DNA from 4 places in the Turicibacter faecis genome. Region 1 is predicted to be linked to each of the others. Evidence: a T-box and tRNA genes for the amino acid it is inferred to sense, from the RefSeq annotation. Region 1 holds a T-box; the other regions hold tRNA genes.
What was found. A T-box is a leader RNA that pairs with one kind of tRNA and senses whether it is charged. The one in region 1 lies ahead of tyrS (tyrosine--tRNA ligase), so its partner is inferred to be a tRNA-Tyr.
Positions count from the first base shown of each region.

Region 2: it encodes a tRNA-Tyr, which carries the amino acid that the T-box ahead of tyrS (tyrosine--tRNA ligase) is inferred to sense. The anticodon was not compared.
Region 3: it encodes a tRNA-Tyr, which carries the amino acid that the T-box ahead of tyrS (tyrosine--tRNA ligase) is inferred to sense. The anticodon was not compared.
Region 4: it encodes a tRNA-Tyr, which carries the amino acid that the T-box ahead of tyrS (tyrosine--tRNA ligase) is inferred to sense. The anticodon was not compared.

Region 1 covers NZ_AP028127.1:728,527-730,699, forward strand. The annotation lists gene AACH31_RS03470 (substrate-binding domain-containing protein) at 1-552, shown strand, start outside; T-box leader at 597-800, shown strand; gene tyrS (tyrosine--tRNA ligase) at 911-2,173, shown strand, end outside.
Region 2 covers NZ_AP028127.1:2,090,485-2,092,657, reverse strand. The annotation lists rRNA gene AACH31_RS10250 (23S ribosomal RNA) at 1-270, shown strand, start outside; rRNA gene rrf (5S ribosomal RNA) at 444-552, shown strand; tRNA gene AACH31_RS10240 (tRNA-Asn) at 565-641, shown strand; tRNA gene AACH31_RS10235 (tRNA-Glu) at 651-727, shown strand; tRNA gene AACH31_RS10230 (tRNA-Val) at 742-817, shown strand; tRNA gene AACH31_RS10225 (tRNA-Thr) at 824-899, shown strand; tRNA gene AACH31_RS10220 (tRNA-Tyr) at 916-1,000, shown strand; tRNA gene AACH31_RS10215 (tRNA-Gln) at 1,009-1,083, shown strand; tRNA gene AACH31_RS10210 (tRNA-Lys) at 1,089-1,164, shown strand; tRNA gene AACH31_RS10205 (tRNA-Leu) at 1,199-1,287, shown strand; tRNA gene AACH31_RS10200 (tRNA-Arg) at 1,296-1,372, shown strand; tRNA gene AACH31_RS10195 (tRNA-Pro) at 1,380-1,456, shown strand; tRNA gene AACH31_RS10190 (tRNA-Ala) at 1,477-1,552, shown strand; tRNA gene AACH31_RS10185 (tRNA-Met) at 1,580-1,656, shown strand; tRNA gene AACH31_RS10180 (tRNA-Ile) at 1,668-1,744, shown strand; tRNA gene AACH31_RS10175 (tRNA-Ser) at 1,762-1,854, shown strand; tRNA gene AACH31_RS10170 (tRNA-Met) at 1,874-1,949, shown strand; tRNA gene AACH31_RS10165 (tRNA-Asp) at 1,953-2,028, shown strand; tRNA gene AACH31_RS10160 (tRNA-Phe) at 2,047-2,122, shown strand; tRNA gene AACH31_RS10155 (tRNA-Val) at 2,127-2,173, shown strand, end outside.
Region 3 covers NZ_AP028127.1:4,264-6,436, forward strand. The annotation lists rRNA gene AACH31_RS00010 (23S ribosomal RNA) at 1-497, shown strand, start outside; rRNA gene rrf (5S ribosomal RNA) at 671-779, shown strand; tRNA gene AACH31_RS00020 (tRNA-Asn) at 792-868, shown strand; tRNA gene AACH31_RS00025 (tRNA-Glu) at 878-954, shown strand; tRNA gene AACH31_RS00030 (tRNA-Val) at 969-1,044, shown strand; tRNA gene AACH31_RS00035 (tRNA-Thr) at 1,051-1,126, shown strand; tRNA gene AACH31_RS00040 (tRNA-Tyr) at 1,143-1,227, shown strand; tRNA gene AACH31_RS00045 (tRNA-Gln) at 1,236-1,310, shown strand; tRNA gene AACH31_RS00050 (tRNA-Lys) at 1,316-1,391, shown strand; tRNA gene AACH31_RS00055 (tRNA-Leu) at 1,433-1,521, shown strand; tRNA gene AACH31_RS00060 (tRNA-Arg) at 1,530-1,606, shown strand; tRNA gene AACH31_RS00065 (tRNA-Pro) at 1,614-1,690, shown strand; tRNA gene AACH31_RS00070 (tRNA-Ala) at 1,711-1,786, shown strand; rRNA gene AACH31_RS00075 (23S ribosomal RNA) at 1,831-2,173, shown strand, end outside.
Region 4 covers NZ_AP028127.1:1,650,967-1,653,139, forward strand. The annotation lists tRNA gene AACH31_RS07960 (tRNA-Met) at 1-68, opposite strand, end outside; tRNA gene AACH31_RS07965 (tRNA-Ser) at 88-180, opposite strand; tRNA gene AACH31_RS07970 (tRNA-Met) at 199-275, opposite strand; tRNA gene AACH31_RS07975 (tRNA-Asn) at 328-404, opposite strand; rRNA gene rrf (5S ribosomal RNA) at 415-523, opposite strand; tRNA gene AACH31_RS07985 (tRNA-Leu) at 530-618, opposite strand; tRNA gene AACH31_RS07990 (tRNA-Lys) at 654-729, opposite strand; tRNA gene AACH31_RS07995 (tRNA-Gln) at 735-809, opposite strand; tRNA gene AACH31_RS08000 (tRNA-Tyr) at 818-902, opposite strand; tRNA gene AACH31_RS08005 (tRNA-Thr) at 919-994, opposite strand; tRNA gene AACH31_RS08010 (tRNA-Val) at 1,001-1,076, opposite strand; tRNA gene AACH31_RS08015 (tRNA-Glu) at 1,091-1,167, opposite strand; gene AACH31_RS08020 (transposase family protein) at 1,634-2,005, shown strand; gene AACH31_RS08025 (ISL3 family transposase) at 2,027-2,173, shown strand, end outside.

The DNA of each region.
Region 1 (2,173 bases):
TCAGTTAAAGATTTAGAAGGTCGTTTACCCGCTGTTTTAATTGATTATGAATTAGCTGCTTATGAAGCAACTAAAAAGTTAATTGAAAACGGAAATAAAGATATCGCGTTTATTACTTCAAGTTCACACCATGCGATGAACGATTTAAAAGAACAAGGGTATCGTCGAGCATTAGAGGAAGCGGGATTAGAACCTCGTGTCTTAGGTTTATATACTAAATTTGAAAGTTCATTAAATGCGTTTAAAGAGTTTTTTGATAATAATAAAGCGCCAGAAGCAGCTTTAGCGGTTCGTGATTCGGTAGCTGTCATGTTTATGAATGCGGCCATTGATCATGGAATTAATGTTCCTCAAGATTTAGAAATTATCGGATTCCAAAATACAAAATATGCGATTATGTCACGCCCACAATTAAGTACAATTAACATTCCGACTTATGATATTGGGGCTGTTGCCATGCGCTTATTAACTAAATTGATGAAAGAGGAAGAAATTACGGAAACTCAAATTACGTTACCTCACTCATTTGTTTGGCGTCAAACGACTCGATAATCTTGACAGTATAAGATATAATTTGTTATAATCCAAACGTTAATAATAATGCAATGATAAGACACAAGTAATGATTATTAAAGGGCAGTGACAGAGACTTAGTGATTGGTGAGAACTAAGGCCGTGATAATCACGAATTACATTCTTGGAGCATGTTCGTTAGAACCGGTTTTTACCGTTATCAACTTGAGTGGTTAAATAGACGATATTTAACAAGTAGGGTGGTACCGCGACATTTCGTCCCTTCATGATGTTTTTAAACATCTGAAGGGTTTTTTTTATGGCGCGAAGAAGAGGTTCGAATCTAGCATGCTTTAAGGAAGTGAATGATCTAAAAATGATTAAATGAGGTGAACCTATGAAGAATGAATTTTTAAAAGAATTACAGTGGCGTGGTTTAATTAACGACTGTACAGATTTAGAAGCATTAGATGCATTAATGGAAGAAGGAAATATTAAACTTTATTGTGGATTTGACCCAACGGCAGATAGTTTACATATTGGATCATTACTTCCTATTTTAACGTTAAAGAGATTTCAACGAGCAGGGCATAAGCCACTTCCACTTGTAGGAGGGGCTACAGGATTAATTGGAGACCCAACAGGACGTTCAGCAGAACGCCAAGAAAATAGCCATGAGACGGTTATTAAATGGTCAGAAAGTATTAAACGTCAGTTGTCGCAGTTTCTTGAGTTTGGTGATCAATCAAACGCGGCTGAGTTAGTAAATAACTATGATTGGACATCAAATTTAAGTATGATTGAATTTTTACGTGACTTCGGAAAATACTTTAATATTAATTATATTTTGGCGAAAGATACGGTATGCTCTCGTTTAGATCACGGAATGACATTTACCGAGTTTTCATACACAATTTTACAAGGGATGGATTTTAAACACTTATACGAGACTAAAAAATGTGTTCTTCAAATTGGTGGATCAGATCAATGGGGGAATATTACATCAGGGTTAGAATTAATCCGTAAAACGATGGGCCATGAGGCGAAAGCAGTTGGGTTAACGATGCCATTAGTGACAAAGTCTGATGGAACAAAATTCGGAAAAACTGCTGGTGGAGCGATTTGGCTAGATCGTACGAAAACAACTCCTTATGAAATGTATCAGTTTTTAATTAATACGGCGGATGAAGATGCGATTAAATTCTTAAAATATTTTACTTTCTTATCACAGGAAGAAATTAATGCGATTGAAGAAGCATTTACAGCGGCACCACATGAACGTTTAGCACAAAAGGCATTAGCGAAAGAAGTGGTGACACTTGTTCACGGGTACGAGGCTTATGAGCAAGCTTTAAAAATTACTCAAGCATTATTTAGCGGGAATTTATCAGATCTATCAGCTGAAGAGATTGAAGTTGGGTTTAAAGATGTGCCTTCAGTTGAATTAGCAGAAGATTTAAACTTAGTTGATGCCCTTGTTTTTGCGAAAGCAGCAAGCTCAAAACGTGAATCACGTGAGTTCATTAATAATAACTCAATTTCTATTAACGGTGAAAAGGTGAAGGACTTAGACTATGTAGTTTCTAAAGAACAAGCCATTGGTGGTAAATTTACAGTTATTCGTCGTGGAAAGAAAAAATATTTCTTAATTAAACATGTT
Region 2 (2,173 bases), 1.1 Mb from region 1:
TAGGAAATTTGAGAGGAGCTGTCCTTAGTACGAGAGGACCGGGATGGACACACCGCTGGTGTACCAGTTGTTCTGCCAGGAGCATAGCTGGGTAGCTACGTGTGGAAGGGATAAACGCTGAAAGCATCTAAGCGTGAAGCCCCCCTCAAGATGAGATTTCCCATTCGAAAGAAGTAAGATCCCTTGAAGACGACGAGGTAGATAGGTCAGGAGTGGAAGTTTGGTGACAGATGAAGCGGACTGATACTAATCGATCGAGGACTTAACTAAATAGGAAAGGCAAAAACGAGCGATTATCACAGGCAGAAAGTGAAAAGAACTGAGGAATCACGAAGGTGATGAACAGTTATTGAACTTTACCACTGTGATGCGAGAGTTGCCGGACAAGAAGAAGTAAGCAGAAGATATCTAGTTTTGTGAGATTGATGAAATCTGACAGAAGGTCTAGTGATAAGGGCAAGGAGGGCACACCTGTTCCCATACCGAACACAGAAGTTAAGCTCCTTAGCGCCGAGGGTAGTACGCAAGTGCGAGAGTAGGACGTCGCTAGGCCATAAATAAAAAGCCTCAATAGCTCAGTTGGTTAGAGCACTTGACTGTTAATCAAGGGGTCCTAGGTTCGAGTCCTAGTTGGGGCGCCATTAAAAAATGGCCCGTTGGTGAAGCGGTTTAACACACATGCCTTTCACGCATGCATACACGGGTTCGAATCCCGTACGGGTCACCATTAAAAATAAAAGTGGAGGATTAGCTCAGCTGGGAGAGCATCTGCCTTACAAGCAGAGGGTCGGCGGTTCGAGCCCGTCATCCTCCACCATAAAGAGCCGGAATAGCTCAATTGGTAGAGCAACTGACTTGTAATCAGTAGGTTGCGGGTTCAAGTCCTGCTTCCGGCACCATATAACAAAAGAATACGGTGGGGTAGCGAAGTGGCTAAACGCGGCGGACTGTAAATCCGCTCTCTGAGAGTTCGGCGGTTCGAATCCGTCCCCCACCACCACTTAAGAATGGGCTATAGCCAAGCGGTAAGGCAACGGACTTTGACTCCGTCATGCGCTGGTTCGAATCCAGCTAGCCCAGCCAATGATGTCCTGCTAGCTCAGTTGGTAGAGCATCTGACTTTTAATCAGAGGGTCAGAGGTTCGAGTCCTCTGCAGGACACCATTTTGAAAAAGGCGCGTGCCTGAAATAACGATATGCCTGGGTGGCGGAACTGGTAGACGCACAGGACTTAAAATCCTGCGGGTGGTGACACCCGTGCCGGTTCGATTCCGGCCCTAGGCACCAACTAAATAGCGCCCATAGCTCAATTGGATAGAGCGTTTGACTACGGATCAAAAGGTTAGGGGTTCGACTCCTCTTGGGCGCGCCATAAAAAACGGGAAGTGGCTCAGCTTGGTAGAGCACCTGGTTTGGGACCAGGGGGTCGCAGGTTCGAATCCTGTCTTCCCGACCATTAAAAAAGAAAAAGAGAATGGGGACTTAGCTCAGCTGGGAGAGCGCCTGCCTTGCACGCAGGAGGTCAGGGGTTCGATCCCCCTAGTCTCCACCAATTAAATAAGTATCATGTTAGTATCATGGCGGAGTAGCTCAACTGGCTAGAGCGTACGGTTCATACCCGTGAGGTTGGGGGTTCGAGTCCCTCCTCCGCTACCAAAAATAGGACCGGACCCTTAGCTCAGTTGGTTAGAGCTATCGGCTCATAACCGATCGGTCGTAGGTTCGAGTCCTACAGGGTCCACCACTTTTCATACATTATTCGGAGGAATACCCAAGTCCGGCTGAAGGGATCGGTCTTGAAAACCGACAGGGCGTGAAAGCGTCGCGGGGGTTCGAATCCCTCTTCCTCCGCCATATTAAAATAAATAAACATCGCGGGGTGGAGCAGTTGGTAGCTCGTCGGGCTCATAACCCGAAGGTCGCAGGTTCAAGTCCTGTCCCCGCAACCAAAAGGTCCAGTGGTGTAGCGGTTAACATGCCTGCCTGTCACGCAGGAGATCGCGGGTTCGATTCCCGTCTGGACCGCCATTTAAATAATAAATAAAAGGCTTGGTAGCTCAGTCGGTAGAGCAAAGGACTGAAAATCCTTGTGTCGGCGGTTCGATTCCGTCCCAAGCCACCATGATGGAGGATTAGCTCAGCTGGGAGAGCATCTGCCTTACAAGCAGAGGGT
Region 3 (2,173 bases), 720 kb from region 1:
TACCGAATGGAAGGGCCGTCGCTCAACGGATAAAAGCTACCCCGGGGATAACAGGCTGATCTCCCCCAAGAGTTCACATCGACGGGGAGGTTTGGCACCTCGATGTCGGCTCATCGCATCCTGGGGCTGTAGTCGGTCCCAAGGGTTGGGCTGTTCGCCCATTAAAGCGGTACGCGAGCTGGGTTCAGAACGTCGTGAGACAGTTCGGTCCCTATCCGTCGTGGGCGTAGGAAATTTGAGAGGAGCTGTCCTTAGTACGAGAGGACCGGGATGGACACACCGCTGGTGTACCAGTTGTTCTGCCAGGAGCATAGCTGGGTAGCTACGTGTGGAAGGGATAAACGCTGAAAGCATCTAAGCGTGAAGCCCCCCTCAAGATGAGATTTCCCATTCGAAAGAAGTAAGATCCCTTGAAGACGACGAGGTAGATAGGTCAGGAGTGGAAGTTTGGTGACAGATGAAGCGGACTGATACTAATCGATCGAGGACTTAACTAAATAGGAAAGGCAAAAACGAGCGATTATCACAGGCAGAAAGTGAAAAGAACTGAGGAATCACGAAGGTGATGAACAGTTATTGAACTTTACCACTGTGATGCGAGAGTTGCCGGACAAGAAGAAGTAAGCAGAAGATATCTAGTTTTGTGAGATTGATAAGATCTGACAGAAGGTCTAGTGATAAGGGCAAGGAGGGCACACCTGTTCCCATACCGAACACAGAAGTTAAGCTCCTTAGCGCCGAGGGTAGTACGCAAGTGCGAGAGTAGGACGTCGCTAGGCCATAAATAAAAAGCCTCAATAGCTCAGTTGGTTAGAGCACTTGACTGTTAATCAAGGGGTCCTAGGTTCGAGTCCTAGTTGGGGCGCCATTAAAAAATGGCCCGTTGGTGAAGCGGTTTAACACACATGCCTTTCACGCATGCATACACGGGTTCGAATCCCGTACGGGTCACCATTAAAAATAAAAGTGGAGGATTAGCTCAGCTGGGAGAGCATCTGCCTTACAAGCAGAGGGTCGGCGGTTCGAGCCCGTCATCCTCCACCATAAAGAGCCGGAATAGCTCAATTGGTAGAGCAACTGACTTGTAATCAGTAGGTTGCGGGTTCAAGTCCTGCTTCCGGCACCATATAATAAAAGAATACGGTGGGGTAGCGAAGTGGCTAAACGCGGCGGACTGTAAATCCGCTCTCTGAGAGTTCGGCGGTTCGAATCCGTCCCCCACCACCACTTAAGAATGGGCTATAGCCAAGCGGTAAGGCAACGGACTTTGACTCCGTCATGCGCTGGTTCGAATCCAGCTAGCCCAGCCAATGATGTCCTGCTAGCTCAGTTGGTAGAGCATCTGACTTTTAATCAGAGGGTCAGAGGTTCGAGTCCTCTGCAGGACACCATTTTTTTAACTGAAAAAGAGTACATAAAGCATAGATAAAAAGCCTGGGTGGCGGAACTGGTAGACGCACAGGACTTAAAATCCTGCGGGTGGTGACACCCGTGCCGGTTCGATTCCGGCCCTAGGCACCAACTAAATAGCGCCCATAGCTCAATTGGATAGAGCGTTTGACTACGGATCAAAAGGTTAGGGGTTCGACTCCTCTTGGGCGCGCCATAAAAAACGGGAAGTGGCTCAGCTTGGTAGAGCACCTGGTTTGGGACCAGGGGGTCGCAGGTTCGAATCCTGTCTTCCCGACCATTAAAAAAGAAAAAGAGAATGGGGACTTAGCTCAGCTGGGAGAGCGCCTGCCTTGCACGCAGGAGGTCAGGGGTTCGATCCCCCTAGTCTCCACCAAAAAGAATTGATCTTTGAAAACTAGATATCTTCTGAAGAAGAAAAGTTAAGTAATAAAGGGCGCACGGAGGATGCCTAGGCACTAGGAGTCGAAGAAGGACGCGACAAACGGCGAAACGCCTCGGGGAGCTGTAAGTAAGCAAAGAGCCGGGGATATCCGAATGGGGAAACCCGCTAGTGGTCATACGCTAGCACCGTATGGTGAATCAATAGCCATAGAGGAGACAGACCCAGGGAACTGAAACATCTAAGTACCTGGAGGAAAAGAAAGAAACATCGATTCCCCAAGTAGCGGCGAGCGAACAGGGAGGAGCCCAAACCGGAGTAATCCGGGGTAGAAGGACCTTCAGAAATGACTGAACATGATAGCCGAATGGTCTGGGAAGG
Region 4 (2,173 bases), 920 kb from region 1:
GGGACAGGACTTGAACCTGCGACCTTCGGGTTATGAGCCCGACGAGCTACCAACTGCTCCACCCCGCGATGTTTATTTATTTTAATATGGCGGAGGAAGAGGGATTCGAACCCCCGCGACGCTTTCACGCCCTGTCGGTTTTCAAGACCGATCCCTTCAGCCGGACTTGGGTATTCCTCCATTTTTCCATATTTATTTTGGTAGCGGAGGAGGGACTCGAACCCCCAACCTCACGGGTATGAACCGTACGCTCTAGCCAGTTGAGCTACTCCGCCTTCATTTTATATTAATTTTTCAAATATAATCTTTCTAAAAGATAATATTTTATGGCGCCCCAACTAGGACTCGAACCTAGGACCCCTTGATTAACAGTCAAGTGCTCTAACCAACTGAGCTATTGAGGCTTTTTTTATTGCCCAGCAACGTCCTACTCTCGCACTTTCGTACTACAATCGGCGCTAAGAAGCTTAACTTCTGTGTTCGGTATGGGAACAGGTGTGACCTTCTTGCTATCATTACTGGACCTTTTTGGTGCCTAGGGCCGGAATCGAACCGGCACGGGTGTCACCACCCGCAGGATTTTAAGTCCTGTGCGTCTACCAGTTCCGCCACCCAGGCATTTCATTATTTCAGGCACGCGCCTTTTTTTAAAATGGTGTCCTGCAGAGGACTCGAACCTCTGACCCTCTGATTAAAAGTCAGATGCTCTACCAACTGAGCTAGCAGGACATCATTGGCTGGGCTAGCTGGATTCGAACCAGCGCATGACGGAGTCAAAGTCCGTTGCCTTACCGCTTGGCTATAGCCCATTCTTAAGTGGTGGTGGGGGACGGATTCGAACCGCCGAACTCTCAGAGAGCGGATTTACAGTCCGCCGCGTTTAGCCACTTCGCTACCCCACCGTATTCTTTTGTTATATGGTGCCGGAAGCAGGACTTGAACCCGCAACCTACTGATTACAAGTCAGTTGCTCTACCAATTGAGCTATTCCGGCTCTTTATGGTGGAGGATGACGGGCTCGAACCGCCGACCCTCTGCTTGTAAGGCAGATGCTCTCCCAGCTGAGCTAATCCTCCACTTTTATTTTTAATGGTGACCCGTACGGGATTCGAACCCGTGTATGCATGCGTGAAAGGCATGTGTGTTAAACCGCTTCACCAACGGGCCTTTTCGACTTTTTTATTTTATCACGATTCAAACCCTATGTCAAAAAGTTTTTTTGTTTTTTTTATTTTTTCAGTCTCTTTTACTCTATCCAACCTTCCTTTCCTATTAAAGCCTCAATTGACGATCCCCCTTTAAAATCAGATGTTTTAACGAGGGAAAACCCATCCATCCAAACAAGAGAGCTCCCAACCCTCACTGCCACACACCTTTTAATGGCGAGCCTTGCTATTGGGCTTTTTAACTTAACACTAGCAATCGGCTATGTTCTTATTCGACTCCTTCAAAAATCACGCCTGTCTTTTAAAAAATAAAGGAAAACCTTCCGCCTCCATATAAAAAAGGTTCTATAATATTTAGTGTTGCTGATTAAGCAGCACTTTTTTCATAGGATAAAAAAAAAGAGACTTCAAGTCTCAATCCTGTTACAATGTTATCGACTAAAACAATATTGAAAGGATAAGATTTAATGTCTCACTCATATTTTACTAGAAAACTTTTAAATATTAAAGATAAAAATATTACATTTTCAGAAGATTATCTTGAGGAAGTGAAGTTGAACGGAATTACTAGCTTTATCTTTAAAGGTATTCTTACGTATCAACCGACTCATTGTCAAAAATGCGGAACCCTATTTGATTCAAAATTTAAGAAGCATGGATTTAAAACCTCTCGAATTGTCATTCCAAAAGTCTCTCTTCACGATACCTACTTAGACCTAAAAAAACAGCGTTATTATTGTGGGCATTGCCAGTCTACTTTTACACTAAGTACTTCAATTGTTGAAAAGAACTGTTACATTTCTTATCATACGAAACACGCCATTGCTTTAGAGGCCTAAAATAAAATTTCTGAATGTGATATCGCACGTCGCCATCAGGTCTCTCATTCAACCGTCAATCGAATCATCCATAGCTTTTATGAATCTCAAACCTTAAACCTTAATTATTTACCTGAAAATCTCTGTTTTGATGAATTTAAATCCGTTAAGTCTGCTGAGGGGCATATG